DNA from 3 places in the Arthrobacter sp. L77 genome. Region 1 is predicted to be linked to each of the others. Evidence: predicted binding sites of a transcription regulator. Region 1 holds the regulator's gene; each other region holds the start of a gene.
What was found. Region 1 encodes LexA, which represses DNA repair genes until DNA is damaged. Its sites were predicted from a motif close to TCGAACANNTGTTCGA; they were not measured.

Region 1 (7,367 bases):
GTGGAGCGAAGGGACGGCGCAGGACGCCGAGAACTCGCTCCAGGAGCTCGCGGCACTGGCCGAGACCGCGGGCTCCGAGGTGCTCGACGGTATCGTGCAGCGACGCCTCAAGCCGGACCCCGGGACGTTCCTCGGGTCGGGCAAGGCCCAGGAGCTGAAGGGGATCGTCCAGGCCACCGGGGCGGACACCGTGATCGTCGACAGCGAACTCTCGCCGTCGCAGCGCCGCGGCCTCGAGGACATCGTGAAGGTCAAGGTGATCGACCGGACCGCCCTGATCCTCGACATCTTCGCGCAGCACGCCAAGAGCCGCGAAGGCAAAGCCCAGGTGGAACTCGCGCAGCTCGAGTACCTGCTCCCGCGCCTCCGCGGCTGGGGTGAATCGATGTCCCGCCAGGCCGGCGGCCAGGTCGGCAGCGCAGGCTCCGGTATGGGCTCGCGCGGCCCGGGCGAGACGAAGATCGAACTCGACCGGCGCAAGATCCGCACGCGCATGGCGAAGCTCCGCCGCGAGATCGCCGGGATGAAGCCCGCACGGGAGACCAAGCGTTCCAACCGCCGTCGGAACCAGGTGCCGTCCGTCGCCATCGCCGGCTACACGAATGCCGGCAAGTCGTCCCTGCTGAACCGGCTCACCGACGCCGGCGTCCTCGTCGAGAACGCACTGTTCGCCACGCTGGATCCGACGGTGCGCAAGGCGGAGACGCCGGACGGCATCGGCTACACCCTGGCCGACACGGTCGGGTTCGTCCGCTCGCTGCCCACCCAGCTCATCGAGGCGTTCCGCTCCACCCTGGAGGAGGTCGCCGACTCCGACCTCATCCTGCATGTCGTCGACGCGTCCCACCCCGACCCTGAGGGGCAGATCGCCGCGGTCCGAACCGTGCTGACGGAGGTCGACGCCCGCAAGGTGCCCGAGATCATCGTGTTGAACAAGGCCGACGCCGCCGATCCGTTCGTCATCGAACGGCTGCGGCAGCGCGAACCGCGGTCCGTCGTCGTCTCCGCGCGGACAGGCGCGGGGCTCACGGAGCTGCGCCAGCTGATCAGCACGAACATCCCCCGCCCCGGCGTGAAGCTCGACCTGATGGTGCCGTACGAGCGCGGGGAGATCCTCAGCCGCCTCCACGAGGAGGATGTCGAGATCCTCGGCCTGGAGCACGTCGGCGAGGGGACCCGCCTCGAGGTGATGGTCCGGGAAGGCCTGGCCGCCGAGCTGGAGGCGTACGTCAGGCATGAGTGAGAGCACGCGGTCCGGCGCCGTGGCGGCGCCGGACGCGGCTCCCCACTCGGACGAAGCACGGCAGGCCCTCGAACTGCTCGACGCCGCCGTGGGCGCCATGGGCGGGGAGATGCGTTCCGGCCAGCACGAGATGGTCCGTCAGGTCAGTGAGTCCATCCGCTCCGGCGAGCACCTGCTCGTCCAGGCCGGCACCGGCACCGGGAAGTCGCTCGCGTACCTCGTCCCTCTGATCGCCCACGCGATGGACAGCGACAAGCCCTCGATCGTCTCCACGGCCACGCTCGCCCTCCAGGCGCAGATCGTGGGAAGGGACCTCCCGCGCCTCCTGGACGCCGTGCGGCCCGCGCTCACGCGCCCCGTCGACGTCGCCCTGCTCAAGGGCCGCTCCAACTACGTCTGCCTCCACAAGACCGGCGGCGGCTTCCCGGAGGAGGACGCGCCCGCCACCCTCTTCAGCCTCGGCGAGGATGCCGCGCCGCACCCCGCCCCGGCGACCGACGGCCCGTCCTCCGCGCTCGGGAGGGACGTGGTGCGGCTGCGTGAGTGGGCCGAGGAGACCGCGACCGGCGACCGCGACGACCTCGTGCCCGGCGTGAGCGACCGCGCCTGGCGCCAGGTGTCCGTCTCCAGCATGGAGTGCATCGGTGCCGCCCGCTGTCCGATGGCCCAGGAGTGCTTCAGCGAGAAGGCGCGCGCCGCAGCCGCGGACGCCGACATCATCATCACCAACCACGCCATGCTCGCGATCAGCGCCTTCGAAGGGCTTGCCGTCCTGCCCGAGTACGACGTCGTCGTCATCGACGAGGCACACGAACTCCACGACCGCGTCACCGGAGCCGTCTCGGGCCAGCTCTCCGCCTCGATGGTGACCGCTGCAGCCGCGGCACTCCGGCGCCACGCGTCCGTCACCACGGGCGTCCTCGACACGGCTGCCGACGCCTTCGAGGCGGCCGCCGAACTCGTTCCCTCGGGTCTCCTGCCGGGAGGCCTCCCCGAGGATCTCGAGCAGGCCCTCGCCCAGGTCCGCGACGCGTCGCGTGCCGCGCTGTCCGACACCAAGACGGACGGCAAGTCCGAAGCCGACGTCGACGGCGGCCGGCAGGTCGCACGCTCCCGCACCACGCTGGTCTTCGAGCTCGCCGAGCGGATCCTCGCGGCGTCCGAACTCAACGAGGTGGTCTGGGCATCGCGTCCCAGTACCTTCACGCCGGGTTCGGGCTACGCGCAGCCCGACGAGAGTGCACCCGCGACGCTGAACGTCGCGCCGCTGTCCGTCGCCGGGCGGCTGCGGGAGGGACTGTTCGAGGACCACACCGTGATCCTGACCTCCGCGACCCTCGCGATCGGCTCCGAGTTCGGTCCCGTCGCCGGCTCGCTGGGCCTCAGCGGCCCCGGTGCGCCCGCCTGGACCGGCGTCGACGTCGGAAGCCCCTTCGACTACCCGCGGCAGGGCGTGCTCTACGTGGCGAAGGACCTGCCGAAGCCCGAGCGGGGCACCTCCGACGCGCAGCTCGAGGAGCTCCTGGGGCTGCTCACGGCGTCGCGGGGAGGGGCGCTGGGACTGTTCTCGTCCAAGCGCGCCGCCGAGGAGGCCGCGGAGGCCCTGCGTCCGAAGGTCGACTTCGAGATCCTGTGCCAGGGGGAGTCCTCGCTCAACGCACTGGTCACGCAGTTCGCGGACGAACCGGATACCTGCCTGTTCGGCACCATGTCCCTGTGGCAGGGTGTCGACGTGCCGGGGGCCTCGTGCCGACTGGTCGTGATCGACCGCATCCCGTTCCCGCGGCCCGACGATCCGCTCATGACCGCCCGCACCCGGGCAGTGGCGCGGAACGGGGGCAACGGCTTCATGAGCGTGTCCGCCACGCACGCGGCCGTCCGGCTCGCGCAGGGCGCGGGGCGCCTGATCAGGGCGGCGGGGGACCGGGGGGTCGTCGCCGTCCTGGACAGCCGCCTCGCCAACGCCCGGTACGGCGGCTTCCTCCGGGCCGCCCTCCCGCCCTTCTGGGCGACGACGGACCGTGCCACCGTCACGGGCATCCTGAAGCGGCTCTCGGGGCGCTGACGCGCCCCGCCGGCCGCAGCACACCGGCTGCGGCGCGTGGCTACAGCGCGCGCATCACCGAGACGACCTTGCCCATGATGCTGGCGTGGTCGCCGAGGATGGGCTCGTAGCGCGTGTTCTGCGGCAGCAGCCACGTATGGCCGTCCCGCTGCCGGAAGGTCTTCACGGTGGCCTCCTCATCGAGCAGCGCCGCCACGATGTCGCCGTTCTGGGCGCTCTGCTGCCGGCGGACCACCACCCAGTCGCCGTCGCAGATGGCGGCATCCACCATCGAGTCCCCCGAGACCCTGAGCATGAAGAGATCCCCGTGGCCGACGAGCTGGCGCGGCAGGGGCATGACGTCCTCGACGACCTGGTCCGCGAGGATCGGTCCGCCGGCGGCGATGCGCCCCACGAGCGGCACCAGGGCGGTGTCGACGGCGATCCGGTGCTCGGCGGCGGGCTTCCCGTCCGCGGACGGACCGGTCTGGGCGCCCGAGGTGTCCGGAGCCAGGGTCAGGGGGAGCAGGACCTCCATGGCGCGGGGGCGCTTCGGATCCCTGCGCACGTAGCCGAGCCGCTCGAGCTGCGCCAGCTGGTGGGTCACGCTGGACAGGCTCGCGAGCCCCACGGTGTCGCCGATCTCCCGCATGGACGGGGGGTACCCCTTGTCGGCGATCGACCGCTGGATCGTCTCGAGGATGGTCAGCTGCCGGGCGGTCAGCCCCTTGGACACGGAGCGGCCGCGCGGCCTGCCCCGGCCCGCGGAGATGGGCACGGCGTCTGCCGGGACGTCGGCAGTGTTCGATTCCTGCCGGGCCGCCGCTGATGATTCCGCCACTGTTGCGCCTTTCGCCTGGGATCGCCGATCCCGCTGTCGCCGCCGGACCGCTTCCGTGGGCCGGAAGCCGTTTTGTCAGAGGCGGCTGGTTGTGTGAGATGCATCGACCCCGGGACCGCCCTCGGAGGGCAGTATCCGTCGACGATGGTGTGATCTCTTCACGCTAGGACAGACGGGGTCACTTTTCAAACATATGTTCGACCGAGTCTCGACACGGGTCGATCGTAGATGCTAGAAATAGGCAGATGCGTATTAGAACGTTTGTTCGAACCGGGCGGTCTGTCCGGCCAAGGCATTCGAAGGAAAGAGGAACGGCAATGGTTACACCCGTACTGCATGGCAGCTCGTTGTGGACGCCCGCTCGCCCCGAGAACCACCTCAGGCTCGTCTCCATGCCTGACCCGTCCTCGTCGACCATCGCCCTGATGCCCCCGACCTTCGCAGCACCCTCCCGGCCTGATGGGACCGGTTCCTCCACCGAGCCCGGTTCCTCCGTGCCGTCCCGTACCTCCACGCAGCGGAGTGCGGACCGTCCCCTGACGCTCACGCGGCGAGGGCGCCTGCTGCTGGTCGGCCTGCCGATCGCCCTGGGCGTCGCGGCCCTGATCCTCCTCGCGGCATTCCTGACCTCGCAGGCACAGGCGGGGGAGTCGGCGCCGACCTCCACGGCCACCGTCGAGGTGAGTGTGGTCACCGGAGAGACCCTGTGGGATCTCGCCGTGCGCTATGCGCCGGAGCGCGATCCCCGGGACGTCGTCGCCGAGATCGTCGAGCTCAACGACCTGCCGAACTCCGTGGTGCAGGCAGGACAGAGCATCGCAGTACCCGCCGCGGACTGACCGGGCCCCGCCGCGGACTGACCGGCGCCCACACCGGGACTGCCCGCCGGGCCATTCGTCCGTGGAAGACGGCATCCCTTAAACTCGAAGAGTGCCCTCCTCCGTCGAAGCCCTAGCAAACCTCCCCCTGCGTGACGACCTCGTCGGGCTGCACCCGTACGGCGCTCCGCAGCTGGACGTCCCGATCCTGCTCAACGTCAACGAGAACACCTACGGCGTACCGGCGGACGTCCACGCGGCCATCGTGGAGGCCGTCGCGGAAGCGACGCGCGGCCTCAATCGCTACCCGGACCGCGAATTCACCGAGCTGCGGAAGAACCTCGCCGACTATCTGGGGCACGGCCTGACGCCCGATCAGCTGTGGGCCGCCAACGGCTCCAACGAGGTGCTGCAGCAGGTCCTCCAGGCCTTCGGCGGACCCGGACGCACCGCCATCGGCTTCCCGCCCACCTACTCGATGTACCCCCTGCTCGCGAGCGGCACCGGGACGCGCTACGTCACCGCCGCCCGCGGTGCCGCCTACGCCATGACGCCGGAGGACACCGCCCGGGCGGTCCGCGCATCAGGGGCGAACATCGTGTTCCTCTGCTCGCCGAACAATCCCACCGGCACGGCACTCGGCCTGGACGTCGTCGAGGCCGCCTACGAGGCCGGCGAGGACGCGCGCGCCATCATCATCGTCGATGAGGCGTACGGCGAATTCGCGCAGGAGGGGACCGCGAGCGCCCTGACCCTCCTGCCCGGACGCCCGCGGTTGCTCGTCTCCCGGACCATGAGCAAGGCCTTCGCCCTCGCCGGCGCCCGGATCGGCTACCTCGCGGCGGCGCCGGAGATCGCCGATGCGCTGCGGCTCGTCAGGCTGCCCTACCACCTCTCGGCCATCACCCAGGCGGCCGCGAACGCCGCCCTCACCCACGCGGACACGCTCCTGGCGAACGTCGAGGCGATCAAGGTGCAGCGGGACCGCATCGTGCGCGAGCTCACGGGACTCGGGCTCACCCCGGCCCCGTCGGACGCGAACTTCGTCTTCTTCTCGGGCCTCGAGGACCCCCACCGTGTCTGGCAGGGCCTCCTGGAGGCAGGGGTCCTCATCCGTGATGTCGGCATCCCCGGATCCCTGCGCGTGACCGCGGGTACGGAGGAGGAGACGACGGCGTTCCTGACGGCGCTGGCGACGCTGCTCTGACGGCCGGGTCGCCGTTCCGACGGTCGGGTCGGCGACGGCCCAGGGCTCCGGAGGGGCCATCCGCTGCGGGCGATGCGCCGCGCGGGTGCAGCGCCCATCATGTGTCGCATGGATCGTCCGATCTTCGAGGAGGCGCAGTCGTTCTTCGCGCGGATGGAGGCGGACAACACTCGCGAGTTCTGGGCCCGCCAGCGCAGGCTGTACGACGACGGCATCCGCCCGGTCTTCACCGCGGTGTGTGCGGCCCTGACGTCGTTCTCCGGATGGCGGATCTACCGCCCGCACAACGACCTCAGGTTCCGGCCGGACAGCCCGCCCTACAAGACCTTCATCGGGGCTGTCGCCGAGCGGCCCGACGGGGTGGGTGCATTCATCCGCGTGAGCAGCATCGGCCTCCTGGTCGCCACCGGCCTGCCGTTCCCCGCCGCGGACCAGCTGGCCGCCTTCCGGGCCGCGGTGGCCGGCGACGTCTCGGGCCCGGCGCTGGTCGCCGCGATCGGCGCGGTCACCGGGCAGGGCATGATGATCCGTCCCGGACGGGCCCAACCGCTGACACGCGTCCCCCGGGGCTTCCCGGCCGATCATCCCAGGGCGGATCTGCTGCGGTGGAAGGGCATCGAGGTCAACCATCGCGTGCGCCGACCCGCGTGGGTGGACATCGCCTCCGCCTCGGCGGGCATCGATGAGCTCCTGTGCGAACCCGCCGCGCTGCACGAGTGGCTGGCCCGCTACGTGGGAGCTTCCACCCTCACCGCGGAGCAGCGGTTCGGTCCGCGCCGCGGCACCGGGGCCCCGTGACCGGTGTGCCCGGCGGGAACACCTAGAATTGAAGGGCAGGACCGCCGGGTGGTTCGCGCCGCCCGCCCTGCTCCCACGTCGATCCGCGCCTGAATGACGCGCACAGAAGGAAGATGCTATGACAGTTGATGCCGCCCGCGGCCGTACGGCCCGTATCGAGCGCGTCACGAGCGAGTCCAATGTCCTCGTCGAGATCGACCTCGACGGTACCGGGGCGTCGTCGATCGACACCACGGTGCCGTTCTTCGACCACATGCTCACCGCACTGTCGAAGCACTCCCTCATCGACATGACCATCCGGTCCTCCGGGGACACGCACATCGACGTCCACCACACGGTGGAGGACACGGCCATCGCGATCGGCGAGGCCCTGCGGATCGCCCTCGGCACGAAGGCCGGCATCCGGCGCTTCGGCG
Region 2 (7,367 bases), on a different contig from region 1:
ACCCGATGGCGGCAAGGACGTCGGACTGCTCCGGGGGGAACCCGCGACCGATGAGGGCCGTCGTCACGTCCTTCTGCCACCGGGCCTGCTTGGCGAGTTCCCGTCCGGACAGTGCGATGTGCGAGTCGATGACGCGTTGGCGCCGCTTCAGCAGGTCGCGCCGGGACTCCATGGTCGACGCGAGCGTCCCGAGCGCCTTCCCCATGTGCACGTCCGCGCGGACGGGACCGGTGTCCTCCGCGATGACACCGATGAGCAGCGGCAGGAGCTCGTCGTCATCGGCGAAGAGCACTTCCTCCTTGTCCGCGAAGTAGCGGAAGAACGTCCGCGGGGTCACCCCGGCCGCGAGCGCGATGTTCTCGACCGTCGACTCGGCGTAGCCGCGGTCGACGAACTGGCTGATCGCCGCGTCCACGAGGCGGCGGCGGGAGTCTTCGGGCCATCGGGGCATCCCCCGATCCTACCCTTGTGTCACTTTGTGACATCAACTATAGTCTCTGCCATGACACAAACTGTCGTCACGTCACCGACGGTCCTGCTGACCGGCTTCACGAGCGGTATCGGCGCACGGATGCTCGAGGAGCTCCTCGAGCATCCGTCACGGCCGAGCCTCGTGCTCCTCGCCCGTGGTGCTGCCGACCTGGAGGACGCGCTCGAGCGCGCCCGGGCCACCGGGCTCGTCGCCATGGGTGCTCTCGCCGATCTCGGCGACCTCGGTTCGATCCGCACTGCACTCGAGCAGATCCATGCAGCGCAGGAGCGGGGCGCGGTGCGCCCCGTCGACGTCGTGCTCCTCAACGCCGGCGCACAGTTCACGAGCGGGCGCCGTGCCGGAGCCCAGGGCCACGAGCTGACCTTCACCGTCAATGTGATCGCGCAGCACCTGCTCCTGCGCGGGCTGGAACCGCTCCTCGCCGCGGACGCCCACGCGGTGCTCCTGGGGTCCTCCACCCACCGGGGCAAGAAGGCGAGCTTCAATCTCGTCCCGGACCCGCAGTGGCGGGATCCCGAGGATCTCGCCCGAGCGGAACCCCCGGCCGATGGTCCCGTCCGGTTCGCCGACGAGCGCGGGAAGGGGGGCGTCGCCTACGCCTCGAGCAAGCTCGCGCTGGTGACCCTCGCCCACGACTGGGCGGAGCGGCTCGCCGCGTCCGGGCATCGACTCAACACCTACGATCCCGGGCTGGTCGCCGGGACCGGGCTGGGCAGGGACATGCCGGCCTCCAGGTACTGGGTCTGGAAGCACGTGATGCCGGCGATGAGTGTCCTCCCGGGAGCCTCGACCCCACGGGCCACCGCCCGTCACGCTGTCCGGCTGGCTCTCGGGGACGCCCACGGGTCGCTGAACGGCGGCTACGTGGAGATCGGCCGGGTCACCCGGGCGGACGCGGCCACGTTCGCGGCCGATCGGCGTGAGCGGCTGTGGGCCTGGCTCGAAGGTGCCGTCCGCGACCACCTGCCGACCTATGCCGCGTCCGAGGGGTCCCGATGATCCTCGTGTCCCTGGGGTTGAACGTGCTCGTGCTGGTTCCGGTGACCGCCCTCCTGGCCGGCGGGACGCCCGGGCTCCGTGCGGTGTTCGGGGAACGGACGCCGGCCCGGGACATCCTCCTCGCGATCTATGCGGCGATCCTCGCAGCCTCGGCCGTCCTCATGGGCGCGGCGCTCGTCCTATCCGATGCACCGTGGCTGACCGGAGCGGTGGGGGCCCTGCTGGCGGTGCAGGTCGTCTACAAAGGCCTCACCGCCCTCACCGTGCGGAACGGCCTGCGTCACCCTGTCGTCCTCGCCAACCTTGCGATCGCCGTCGTGCACCTGATCACCCTCATCGGGATCGCGGCAGCCTTCCGGTGATCGCCCGGGCGCGGCGGGTCACCGGCCGGATCATCGCCCGGGATGCGGGCGGGCCCGGACCCGAGGCGTCCCGCCCGACGGCGGACCCGGTGTGGCGGCTCGATCGCGGGCCGGATCGCCGGTACCGTAGTGCATTAGAACGTATGTTCGACGCCGGGTGGACGCCCGGCGGTCCCGCCCGCAAGTGCCCCTGGAGCCCTTCATGATCAGTTCCCTGCGCGGAACAGTGACCCACGTGGGCCTGCACTCCGCCGTCCTCGACGTCAACGGCTTCGGCATGCAGGTCCAGGCGACCCCCCAGACCCTCGCCGGGTTCCGCGTGGGGGAGCAGGCCACCGTCGCCACGGCCATGATCGTCCGCGAGGACTCCATGACGCTGTTCGGCTTCGAGGACGCCGACCAGCGCGAGGTCTTCGAGACGCTCCTGGCGGTCAGCGGCGTGGGACCCCGCCTGGCCCTCGCCGTCCTCGCCGTCCACACGCCCGACGCCATCCGCATCGCCGCAGCTGCCGGCGACGACAAGGCGTTCAGCAAGGTGTCGGGGATCGGGCCCAAGGGCGCCCGCCGGATCGTGCTCGAGCTCGCCGGCAAGCTGGTCCCGCCCGATGCGAAGCCCGGGGTGCCCAAGCAGACCTGGCAGGGCCAGGTCCTCACCGCCATGATGGGTCTCGGCTGGTCCGAGAAGGACGCCGGAGCGGCGATCGACGCCGCCGTCGAGGAGGCACCCGAGGTCGCCGCGACCGGTGACGTGGGCCAGATCCTGAAACTCACGCTGCGCAGGCTCGGCCAGGACGGCGCCCGCAGCTCGGCCCGGACGACGGTGGGCACATGACGGACAAGCAGCAGGAGGAGGCGCCGCTCGTCGCGCCGGCCGCGGACCCCGAGGACCGCGCCGTCGAGGCCGCGCTCCGGCCGAAGAACCTCGACGACTTCGTGGGCCAGAAGCGTGTGCGCCGGCAGCTCTCGCTGGTGCTGGAGGCGTCCCGCCTGCGCGGGCGCAGCGCGGACCACGTGCTCCTTTCCGGTCCGCCCGGCCTCGGCAAGACGACGCTCGCGATGATCATCGCGGCCGAGATGAACGCGCCGCTGCGCATCACCTCCGGGCCCGCCATCCAGCACGCCGGTGACCTCGCGGCCATCCTCTCCTCCCTCACCGAGGGAGAGGTCCTCTTCCTCGACGAGATCCACCGCATGTCCCGGCCCGCCGAGGAGATGCTCTACATGGCGATGGAGGACTTCCGCGTCGACATCATCGTCGGCAAGGGGCCCGGTGCCACCGCCATCCCCCTGGAACTGCCGCCCTTCACCCTTGTGGGCGCCACGACCCGCGCGGGGCTCCTGCCGGGACCGCTGCGGGACCGCTTCGGGTTCACCGGGCACCTCGAGTTCTACTCCACCGAGGAACTCGAGCTCGTGCTCCGCCGCTCGGCCATGCTCATGGACATGAAGGTCAATTCGGCCGCGTTCGCGGAGATCGCCGGCCGGTCCCGCGGCACGCCGCGTATCTCCAACCGCCTGCTCCGGCGCGTCCGGGACTGGGCGCTGGTGCACGGCGTCGACCTCATCGACGCGCGCTCCGCGGGTGCGGCGCTGGACATGTACGAGGTGGACGCGCGGGGCCTCGACCGGCTGGACCGCTCGGTGCTCACGGCGCTCATCACCAAGTTCAACGGTGGGCCCGTGGGCCTGTCGACGCTCGCGATCGCCGTGGGCGAGGAACCGGAGACGGTCGAGACCGTCGCCGAACCCTACCTGGTCCGCGAGGGCATGCTCGGGCGCACCCCGCGCGGCCGGATCGCGACGGCGGCCGCCTGGCGGCATCTGGGGATCGAGATGCCCGCGAACGTCGCTGCCGCGATGCCCGAGGACCTGTTCTCCGTCACGCCCGAGGACCTGGTGGCCACGGAATCGGCCGTCGACAGCTGGGCCCAGCCGGACTCCTGACGCGGGGATGCTCAGGAAACGCCTTTACACTGGTGTCTCACGATGTGTGCCGCGGCACAGTCCTGCCACCCAGACCCCAGCCCCAGGAACGGATCCCCAGTGCTTGCAGATGTAGTCGCCCAATCCACCACCGGACAGACCGGAGGCTTCGACGTCTTCGGTCTGCTGCTCCCGCTGGCCCTGGCCTTCCTCATCTTCACCATGTTCCGCAGGCAGCGGAAGGCGCAGCAGCAGGTCAAGGAGATGCGCACCCAGATGGAACCCGGCACCGAGGTCATGACCCAGTTCGGCCTCTTCGGGACCATCGCCTCGATCGACCAGGAGAACAACAAGGCCGTCCTGGAGCTGTCGCCGGGTACCTTCGCGACGGTCCACACGCAGGCGCTCTCGAAGGTGGTCCAGCAGGAGCCCGCCGTCGCGGACGCGGACGCGACGGCCGCGGAGCCCCTGGACGGCCCCGGCTACGACGCCTCCACGGTGCCCGACGACGTGTCCTCGATCGACGGCGTCGACCGCGGCCCTGCCGGCGGTTCCACCGCTGCGGGCACCCCGGGATCCGCGTCCGGCGTCGAGACCCCCGAGGAGACCCTGGAGCGCCTGAACCGGGAATCGCCGCGGGAAAACCGCGACGCGCGCGACGCCCGCGACCCCAAAGCGAACCCGGACAACTAGCATTCCGTAGGGCGCCGGTAGCAGTACCGGCGCCCCCATGATCACCCGGCGCACCCGACGCGCCACTGCATAAGGACACCCCACCATGCCTCGTACCGGTCCCGGGACGGCAGCCAAGCGGACACTCGTCTGGCTGGGCGTACTGACAGCACTGCTCGCAACCCTGCTGGGAGCGGGCGCCCACTGGAGCACCGCGAGCTGGAGCCCGCGCCTGGCCCTCGACCTCGAGGGCGGGACGCAGATGATCCTGGCCCCCCGCGTCCAGGACGGCAGCGAGATCACGCCCGAACAGCTCGACCAGGCCGTGGAGATCATCCGCCAGCGCGTCGACGGGTCCGGTGTCGCGGAAGCCGAGATCAGCACGCAGTCCGGCCAGAACGTGATCGTCTCCCTGCCGGGTACCCCCGACGCACAGACGCGCGACCTCATCCAGGCCTCCGCCCAGATGGAGTTCCGTCCGGTCCTCACCGGCGGTCCCGGCCAGGCCGCGGCCGCCGAGACGCCGACGCCGGAGGACCAGCTCCCCACGCCGGCCGCCGAGCCGCAGGACGCGAGTGATCCCAACTGGATCACCCCCGAGCTGTACAAGGAGTTCGAGGCCCTGAACTGCCTCGACCCGGCAGCACTGGAGCCGGCAGAGGAACCCGCGCCCGCCGACGAGCCGATGGTCGCGTGCGAGCCGGACACCCAGGGCAAGTACATCCTCGGCCCCGTCGAGGTGCCCGGAACCGACATCTCCACGGCGAGCTACGGACTGGAGCGCAGCCAGGGAGGCCAGACGCTCAACAGCTGGGCCGTGAACATCGACTTCAACGACGAGGCCACCGAGACCTTCCGCGAGGTCACCGAACGCCTCTACGCGTTCGGTCAGGGTGACCCGCGCAACCAGTTCGCGATCGTCCTCGACGGCCAGATCGTGTCCGCGCCGACCACCAACGCCGTCATCCCCGACGGCAACCCCTCGATCAGCGGCAGCTTCACGGAGGAATCCGCGGCGGCCCTGGCGGAGCAGCTCAAGTACGGAGCGCTGCCGATCAGCTTCGAGATCCAGAGCGAACAGCAGATCTCCGCCACCCTGGGTGCCGACCAGCTGCGGGTCGGGCTCATCGCCGGCCTCATCGGCCTCCTGCTCGTCGCTGCCTACTCCATGTTCCAGTACCGGCTCCTCGGCCTGGTCACCATCGCCTCGCTGGTCGTCGCCGGCGTCCTGACCTACCTGGCCATCTGCATCCTCGGGTGGACGGAGAACTACCGTCTCTCGCTCGCCGGTGTCGCCGGCCTCATCGTCGCCATCGGGCAGACCGCGGACTCGTTCATCGTCTACTTCGAGCGCATCCGCGACGAGCTCCGGGAGGGACGCGGGCTCATCTCCGCCGTCGAGAACGGCTGGCGGCGCGCCAAGCGGACCGTGCTCGCGTCGAAGGCGGTGAACCTGCTGGCCGCGCTCGTGCTCTTCTTCGTCGCCGTCGGCAACGTCCGCGGGTTCGCGTTCACCCTCGGCCTCACCGCGATCGCCGACCTCATCGTCGTCTTCCTCTTCACCCACCCGGTCCTCCGGCTCCTGGCGAGGACCAAGTTCTTCGGCGAGGGCCACCCGTGGTCCGGCCTGGATCCGAGCCGCCTCGGAGGCATCCCGCTGTACCGCGGCGCCGGCCGCCTCCGCCAGCCGGGCGAGGGCACCGTGAAGCCGGTCGCCGTCGCCCGGACCAAGAACAAGGGCGCCACCGCCGAGGCCGAGCGCCGCCTGACCATCGCCGAGCGTCGGCGTGCGGAACAGCAGAAGGCCCTCGCGGGCCGTACCGGTTCTTCCCAGAAAGAGACCAACGAATGAGCCGCACGAACTTCGCAACCTTCGGCAACGAGCTGTACTCGGGGAAGCGCTCCTACCCCTTCGTCGCCCGACGGAACCTCTGGTTCCTGATCGCCGGCATCGCCCTCCTGATCTCGATCATCATCCCGGTGGTCAAGGGCGGCTTCAACCTCGGGATCGACTTCCGGGGCGGCTCGGAGTTCACCGTGTCCTCCACGCAGGACAAGGATCCAGCGATCGGCGAGCGGGCCGTGACCGACGTCGTCCCCGAGGCCGTCCCGCGTGTCACCAACATCGCGGGCGACACCATGCGCGTCCAGACGGAGCGCCTCTCCGACGACGAGACCCTGAGCGTCCGGGACAACCTGGCCGGCGGGTACGGCGTGGGCGAGGACCAGGTCACCTCGAGCTACGTGGGACCCACCTGGGGTGAGGACGTCAGCCGGCAGGCCCTGATCGGCTTCGGAGTGTTCGTGCTCCTGGCCGCGATCCTCATGGCGCTCTACTTCCGCACCTGGAAGATGGCGGTCGCCGCGATGGCCGCCCTCGTGGTGGTCATGGTCGTCACCGCGGGGCTCTACTCGCTGAGCAACTTCGAGGTCACGCCGTCGGCCATCATCGGCTTCCTGACGATCCTCAGCTACGCCCTGTACGACACCGTGGTGGTGTTCGACAAGATCCGCGAGAACACCGCGGACATGAAGACCTCCACCGAGCGGACCTTCGCCGAACAGGTCAACCTCGCGGTGAACCAGACACTCGTCCGGTCCATCAACACCTCCGTCGTCGCGATCCTCCCGGTCGCCTCGATCCTCTTCATCGGGGCCTTCGTGCTCGGTGCCGGTACCCTCCAGGACCTGTCGCTGGCCCTGTTCATCGGCATCATCCTCGGCACCCTCGGCACCATCTTTATCGCCGCGCCGCTCTACGCCGCGCTCCGGCTCAACGAACCGGAACTGAAGGAGCAGGAGGAGAAGGTCCTCGCCCGGCGCTCCCTGGCGTCGGCCTCCGCCTGAGCCGCGGACAGCCCCGGCACGGTCGTCGGCCGCAGGAGACCCGTCCGGGTGCCCTGCGGCCGATGCCGTTC
Region 3 (7,367 bases), on a different contig from region 1:
GGCGGACTCGGTGTCCACGAAGCCCAGCAATTCGCCAGTGCGCTCGGCACATATGGCCGCGAACTCCTCCGCGTCCGCCGCCATGAGGTCGAGGCGCTCGTCGGGGGAGGCCTCGACGGGGTAGCTCTCCTGCCGCGCCTCATCCTGCTCGGCGTCGGTATAGCACTCCACGGCGCTGGACCTGTTGACGCCCCGGGGATCGAAACCGACGACGTCGTAGTCCTCGCGCAGGCGCTCGGTCGTCACGTAGTCGAGGGAGTCCTTCACGATGTTGAAGCCCGAACCGCCGGGTCCGCCCGGATTGACGAGGATCGTCCCCTGGGCCTCACCCGAGGCCTCGGCGCGGATCGCGGCGATCTCGATGCTGTCCCGGCCGGGGTCGGTGTAGTCGAGCGGCACGTCGATCGTCGCGCAGGAGAACGATTCCTCACAGCTCTCCCACCGCACGTCCTGCGTGTAGAAGGTCCGGAGGTCCTCGTCCACCTCGCCGATCGTCGCCGGATCAGCGGTCTCCAGCTCACCCGAGGGCGGATCGGTCCGGTTGTCGGGCGCGAACAGCATGCACCCGGACAGCCCCAGTACGACGGCGGTGGACGCAGCGAGGAGCGCGGTGGCACGACCGAGAGCGCCACGGGGGCCGCGGGGATCGCCGTCGTGGGGGTGGAGCGGTCTGCTGGTCATCGGTCGAGGTCCTTCCGGGACAGGAGGCTCACCGTCATTGCCTCGATCGCGAGCAGCGGGGACACATTGGTGCTGACGAGCCGGGTGCGCACCTCGTTGATGGACTCGAGCCGGAGGAGGGTGTCTTCGGGGTTCTCCCGGCGGGCGAACTCCTCGAGCTCGGGTCGAAGAGGCTCGTTGACGAGCATCTGCCCGCTGTCGACCTGGAGCATGAGCACGTCCCGGTAGAAGGAGATGAGGTCCGTCAGCGCGCGGTCGAAGTAGTCGTTCTTCGAACGCTTGGCCCGCCGCGTCTGGTCGTCCTCGAGCCTCTTGATCTGTGCTCGCATCGACGGTGGCAGGACGCCCGTCTCGGGAGCGCCCAGGGTGGCGAGCAGTGCTGTCCTCTCCTCGGTGTCGCGCTGCTCGAAGGAACTCTGCGCCTCCGCCTCGGCGAGCTTCACCAGATCGGCCGCGGCACGCATCGCACCGGCCACCGAGCGCAGCGTCAGCGGGAGCCGGACGATCTGGTTGCGGCGCTCGCGGGCGCCGTCGTCCGTGGCGAGCCTCTTCGCGATGCCGATGTGGCTCTGGGCGGCGCGGGCGGCGGCCTCCGCCGTCGCGGGATCGATCCCGTCGCGGGCGACGAGCAGGTCGGCGACGTCCTGGACGGGAGGCAGCCGAAGGCCGACGGACCGGCACCGGGAGCGGATGGTGATCAGCACGTCACCGGGGCTCGGAGCACACAGCAGCCAGATGGTCCGCGGCGGTGGTTCCTCGATGGCCTTGAGCAGCACGTTGGTGCTGCGCTCCTGCATGCGGTCGGCGTCCTCGACGATGATGATGCGCCAGCGCCCGGTGGACGGCTTGTCCTGCGCCTTGCGGACGAGTTCGCGTGCCTCGTCGATGCTGATGGTCACTTTCTCGGTGGTGACGTTGGTGAGATCGGCGTGCGCCCCGGAGAGGACGGTCCGGCAGGCCTTGCACGTGCCGCACCCCCGTTCACTGAGGTTCTCGCGCTCGCAGAGCAGGGCGGCGGCGAAGGCGCGGGCCGCGTTGGACCTGCCCGAACCGGGTGGACCGGTGAAGAGCCAGGCATGCGTCGGTGTGCCGGACTGTGCGGCACGGCGCAGTTGTTCGACCACCTGTTCCTGCCCGCGGAGATCGGCCCACACCCCGGACGCGGGGAGGCTGTGCGTCACGGCGCTCACGCCGTCACCCGGGGGAGGGCGGCGAGGATGGAGCGGTGGAGGTCCTCGGGCGTGCCGGACGCAGCCAGGATCAGGTACCGTTCGGGTTCCGCGCCGGCGAGCTCGAGGAAGGCCGCGCGGATACTGGCGTGGAAATCGTCGGGCTCCGACTCGAGGCGGTCCTCCGCGGCCGTGCCGGTGGTGCGGCGGCTCCGGCCCTCGGCGGGTTCGACGTCGAGCAGCACGGTCAGGTCGGGGCGGAGCCCGTCGGTGGCCCAGAGGTTCACGTCGAGGACGGCCCGTGCGCCCAGTCCGCGCCCCGCACCCTGGTAGGCCACCGAGGAGTCGATGAAGCGGTCGCAGACGACGACGTCGCCGCGTTCCAGTGCGGGCACGATCACCTGATGGACGTGGGCCGCCCGGGAGGCCGCGAACATGAGGGCCTCGGTGCGCGCATCGATCTCGCCGTGGCCGTGCTCGAGGACGAGTGAGCGCAGCTTCTCGCCGATGGGCGTGCCGCCGGGCTCACGGGTACGGATCACGGTGTGGCCGCGGGACTCGAGGGCTGTGCAGAGCAGTGCGGCCTGCGTGGACTTGCCCGCGCCGTCGCCGCCTTCGAGCGCGATGAAGAGCCCGGGAAGCCCGTGCGGGAGGGGAAAGGTCACGCGCCCAGCCTACCGAGTACCCGTGACATCGAGGCCACGGGGTCGGCATTGTGTGCTGTGCGTGCCGTCCCGCGAATGATGGGTGCGAGTTGTCCACATACGACGATTCTCCCGATTCTTCGAATCTCTGTACTAATACGCTTGCCCCATGACGATAGCGGTAGCGGAGGATCAATCGACGATGCAGGCTCTGGACCTGATGCGGTCCCACCTCGCGCAGGTTGCCGAGCAGTTCGAGGTCGAAGCCGGTCTGGTCTCCACGGCCCATCTCGCTGCAACGCTGGGTGTGGTCGATCGCCTTGCCCGGATGGTCGAGCACCTGCAGGTCGTGGGTGCGGCTGCGGCGGACCAGCAGGACATCGCCCGGGTCGGGGAGACCCGGCGCGGCCTGGGCTGGAGTGGACCGCTGGCCGTTCCCGGCGACAGCCACGAGTTCAGGGACACCGCGGAGTATCTCCGAGCCCGCCTGGGCATCACGCGGTCCGAGGCCCAGAGGCGGATCCGCCTGGGGAAATCGGTGCTCCCACGGCGTACGGCAACCGGTGCGCCATGTCCTCCCGTGCTCGAAGCCGTCGGCGACGCGTTCAGGGTTGCTGCGATCAGTTCGTACGCAGCAACCCGGATCAGCGATGCGATGGACCGAGTCCGGCCCTGCGCATCGACCGCGCAACTGCAGGCCATGGAGGAGGCCCTGACGGCCCAGGCCACGGAATCCGATGCCGATCTGTTGAACGTGGTCATCCGGCGCTGGGAAGCAGCTCTCGATCCTGACGGGGCCGAACCCACGGAGGAACTGCTGAAGGCGCAGCAGGGCGTGTTCCTGCGGGGTAGGCGACGCGGCCTGCACCGGCTCGAGATCGCGGCGGACGACGAACAGTTCGAATATCTCCTCACCGTCATGAACTCCGCCACCAATCCGCGAACTGCGCATGCCCGCGGTGGCTCTGGAGGGGATGGTCCGGCACGGGCCGACCGCGGGGGTGAGGCCGCGAGCGTCGGTGCGAGCGATTCGACCGGTGCGGGCTATTCGACCGGCCCCGGAACCGACTGCGTCGGAGGCGTCGGAAGTGCCGTCGGAAGCATCCGGAGCGACCCGGCGCCGCATGGCGCGGTGCCGGGGGACTCGATGCCGGACGCGGTGTTCGATGACTCCGTGCCGAGCTGGGAGCGGCGGACCCGACCCCAACGTCACCTCGACGGGTTGGTCGGCGCCTGCCAGGTCGCCCTCGCCACGGATACTCTGCCTGCCAACGGCGGCCATCGACCCCAGGTGATGGTCACCATCGATTACCGGGCTCTCGTCGAGGACCTGCGCGACGGTGGAGTGGTACGGAGAAGAGTCCGAGGTGCGTCTGGGCATGGTGCCGACTCGGGCGACCTCCAGCATGACGGGCATTCGTGGCATGACGGGCGCCCTGGGCGAAGCAGGCAGTCCTGGCAGTCCTGGCAGGATGAGCCTTCGGCGCAGGGCGACCAGCCGAAGCGCGACCCGGGACCCGAGGGCTTCATCGACCCCTCCGGCACGGCACGCCCGCATCCCGGAGGCGGCTATACCGTCTTCGGTGGTCCTGTCGCCGCGCGGACCGTGCGCAAGATCGCGTGCGACGCAGACATCATCCCCGTCGTCCTGGGAGGGCGCGGGGAGGTCCTCGAGGTCGGTCGTGCCCGAAGGCTCTTCGGTGTGGCGCAGCGGCGAGCGCTGGTAGCCCGGGACCGGGGGTGTGCCTTCCCCGGTTGCACTGTTCCCGCTGTCTGGTCGGAGGCGCATCACATCACACCATGGGTCATCGGCGGAAGGACGGACGTCTCCAACGGATGCCTCCTGTGTTCCTTCCACCATCGGCTCATCGAGCGGGGCAACTGGACCATCCGGATGAAGCACGGCATCCCCTGGTTCACGCCACCGCCCTACATAGACCCCGACCGCACTCCACGGCGGAACAGACACCGCGAGCTCACTCTTGGCGGAGCGCCATGACGACGGTCGGTGGTGCCTGTGATGCAGGCGGGAGACGACAGCACGATGCAGGCCATTGTGACCTCCCTCTTTTTCAGGCACACGCTGTCCCGATTTACGCTGGCCCCATGACGACATCTCGCGAGGACATGCTCCATGCCGGGCTCGCCCCGGACACCCTCACCGTCGCGGCAGGCCGACCTCCGCGCGAGCACGACGCTCCGGTCAACGCGCCGCTCGTGCTCTCGACGACCTACCACGAGACACGTGCCCCCGAACAAGGCGACCGCATCTATGCCCGAGGCTCCAACCCCACCTGGGATCCGTTCGAGGAAGCGCTCGGTGCACTCGAGGCAGCGGGCCTCCCTGCCCTTGTGTTCAGTTCCGGCCTCGGTGCGGCAGCAGCCGCGTTGTCCCTCGTCCCGACCGGGGGAGCGGTGGTGATGCCACGGCATGCCTATGCCGGATCGATCAGTCTCGCCACCGATCTCGCAGCACAGGGCCGGTTCGAACTGCGCACCGTCGACGTCGCGGACACGGCAGGCGTCCTCGCGGAGCTCGATGCGCTCGCCGCACGATTCGATGCCGGCCAGGTGATGCTGTGGCTCGAGAGCCCCACCAACCCGATGCTGGAGGTCGCCGAACTGGCCGTTCTGACCGATGCGGCGCATGCGACCGGCGCGGTCGTCGTCGCCGACAACACCTTCAACACGCCCCTCGTGCACCGACCCCTCGAGTCCGGGGTCGACGTCGTGCTGCACTCGGTCACGAAGTGGCTGGCCGGCCACTCCGACGTCGTCCTCGGCGCGCTGGTCACCTCCGACCCGGTGCTCCGTGATCGACTGCTGGCGCACCGCACCCTGCACGGCGCCATCGCCGGACCGTTCGAGGTCTGGCTCGCGCTGCGCGGACTGCGCACCCTCGCGCTGCGCATGGAGCGGAGTCAGGGAACCGCGGCACTGCTCGCGCACCGCCTCGTCGACCATCCTGGTGTCAGCCGCGTGCGGTACCCCGGGCTTCTGTCCGATCCGGGGCACGAGCGTGCGGCCCGTCAGTTCAAGGGCTTCGGCGGGATCGTCAGCATCGAGCTCGACGACGTCGCGACGGCGGACGCCCTCGTCACGGCCGTGCGCCTCTGGCTCCCGGCGACGTCGCTGGGCGGCGTCGAGTCGCTGATCGAACGCCGTCGACGCCAGCCCGCCGAGCCGAAGACCGTCCCGGAAGCACTCGTCCGTCTGTCCGTGGGTATCGAGAACCCGGAGGATCTGTGGGCGGACCTCGACCAGGCCCTCCGGCAGGCGTCCGGCCGGGATCGCTCAGACGCGACGGCGGATGGGGCGACGGGCCTAACGACAGGCACGCCGATCACGGTAGGCGCGTCAGGCACGGCCGTCATCGCGGGTATGGCGACGGACTAGGCGACGGGCTGGACGCCTGGCTGGACGACGGACGTGACGGCCGCAGCGGCGGCGGATTAAACGCCTGACTGGACACTGACGCGACGGGTTGGACGCCTGACTGGACGACGGACGTGACGGCCGCAGCGGCGACGGCACGGCGACGGGCCGGACGATGGGCTGGACTACAGACGCGGCGGCGGAGTCCAGCTTCCGGTCTCGGAGCCGGAGGTCCCGACCGTGGCGTCATCCGCACCGTGTCCGAGGCAACCGAGCTAAGCTGATTCCGTGGCCCTCGTGATTGCAATCCAGACCTATCTGTACCTCGCCCTCGGCATCGTGGCCCTCGGTATCGAGGTGTGGGCCCTGTCGGACTGCGTACGGCGTCCCGGCACGGCCTTCGAGGCCGCCCTCAAGCGGACCAAGGGGTTCTGGCTGGCACTGACGGGCGGCGCCGTCGTCGTCGGCCTGTTGTCCGTGCTCGGCGGCGGGAGCGGCTTCAACCTCTTCCAGCTGGTCGCCATCATCGCGGCCTGCGTCTACCTCGCCGACGTCAAGCCGGCAGTCAGCCAGACCTCCGGTCGCGGCGGCAACCAGGGCCCGTACGGTCCCTGGTAGCAGCCACTAGCCCGGAGCGACCGCGCCCCAGGCCACGGTGACCTCACCCAGACGCCAGCGCGAGGGTCCGTCCAGCAACGGCCAGCCGGCAGCCTTCATCGCCGCGCACGTCGCCATCCACCGCTGCTGGTTCCCGAAGGACGCGAGGGACGCGGCATCGAGCCAGGCCCGGTCCAGTGCCTGCAGGTACCCGTGCACCCGCTCGCCCTCGACGTTCCGGTGGATCAGCGCCTTCGGCAGCCGCTCCGCGACATCGGACGGGAGCATGAACGCACCGAACCGCAGGGAGATGCTCAGCGACTCCGGTCCCGCCGGCCCGACAGCCGCCCAGGTCGAGCGGCGTCCGATCTCGTCGCACGTCCCGTCGATGAGCAGGCCGTCGGGTGCCAGGCGCCCGCGCACCTCGTCCCAGTAGGCCTCGTATTCGTCCTCGCCGTACTGCCGCAGCACGTTGAATGCGCGGACGACGACGGGCCGCCGGCCGGCGAGCGGCAACTCGAACCCGCCCTGCCGGAAGCTGAGTCCTGGACGCGCCAGGGGCTCCGCCCCCGCTACGCGTGCAGGATCGATCTCGATGCCGACCACCTCGACGTCGTCACGCACCGACTGCAGGCGGGTGAACAGTTCGACGGCGGTGACGGGAGCGGCCCCGTAACCGAGGTCGACCACGAGAGGATCGGCCGCCCGGCGCAGACGCGCACCATGGGAGCCGACGAGCCAGCGATCGACGCGGCGGAGGCGGTTGGGGTTGGTGGTGCCGCGGGTGATGGCCCCCAGGGGCCTGGGGGGACGAAGACGCGAAGGCACCCATCAACACTAGGGCACCGCGGGAGGACCGCAGTTCCGGGCGACAGGATCCGAGCGGGGTTCCCCCGGATCT

Region 2: ruvA (Holliday junction branch migration protein RuvA) is a predicted target of LexA. The motif match lies at 1,990-2,005, and genes of this name have one in related genera.
Region 3: RY94_RS18360 (HNH endonuclease signature motif containing protein) is a predicted target of LexA. The motif match lies at 2,635-2,650, and genes of this name have one in related genera.

What each region holds. Positions count from the first base shown of each region.
Region 1 covers NZ_JWSU01000008.1:297,509-304,875, forward strand. Annotated here, with positions in the region: gene hflX (GTPase HflX) at 1-1,243, shown strand, start outside; gene RY94_RS16275 (ATP-dependent DNA helicase) at 1,236-3,308, shown strand; gene lexA (transcriptional repressor LexA) at 3,349-4,065, opposite strand; gene RY94_RS16285 (LysM peptidoglycan-binding domain-containing protein) at 4,446-4,967, shown strand; gene RY94_RS16290 (histidinol-phosphate transaminase) at 5,059-6,153, shown strand; gene RY94_RS16295 (DUF2461 family protein) at 6,262-6,951, shown strand; gene hisB (imidazoleglycerol-phosphate dehydratase HisB) at 7,070-7,367, shown strand, end outside.
Region 2 covers NZ_JWSU01000006.1:146,655-154,021, forward strand. Annotated here, with positions in the region: gene RY94_RS10920 (TetR family transcriptional regulator) at 1-451, opposite strand, end outside; gene RY94_RS10925 (SDR family NAD(P)-dependent oxidoreductase) at 503-1,492, shown strand; gene RY94_RS10930 (hypothetical protein) at 1,489-1,854, shown strand; gene ruvA (Holliday junction branch migration protein RuvA) at 2,057-2,686, shown strand; gene ruvB (Holliday junction branch migration DNA helicase RuvB) at 2,683-3,798, shown strand; gene yajC (preprotein translocase subunit YajC) at 3,898-4,470, shown strand; gene secD (protein translocase subunit SecD) at 4,556-6,301, shown strand; gene secF (protein translocase subunit SecF) at 6,298-7,296, shown strand.
Region 3 covers NZ_JWSU01000004.1:1,144,970-1,152,336, forward strand. Annotated here, with positions in the region: gene RY94_RS08005 (alpha/beta hydrolase) at 1-681, opposite strand, end outside; gene RY94_RS08010 (DNA polymerase III subunit delta') at 678-1,871, opposite strand; gene tmk (dTMP kinase) at 1,868-2,515, opposite strand; gene RY94_RS18360 (HNH endonuclease signature motif containing protein) at 2,664-4,493, shown strand; gene RY94_RS08025 (trans-sulfuration enzyme family protein) at 4,601-5,890, shown strand; gene RY94_RS08030 (DUF2516 family protein) at 6,158-6,487, shown strand; gene RY94_RS08035 (class I SAM-dependent methyltransferase) at 6,494-7,294, opposite strand.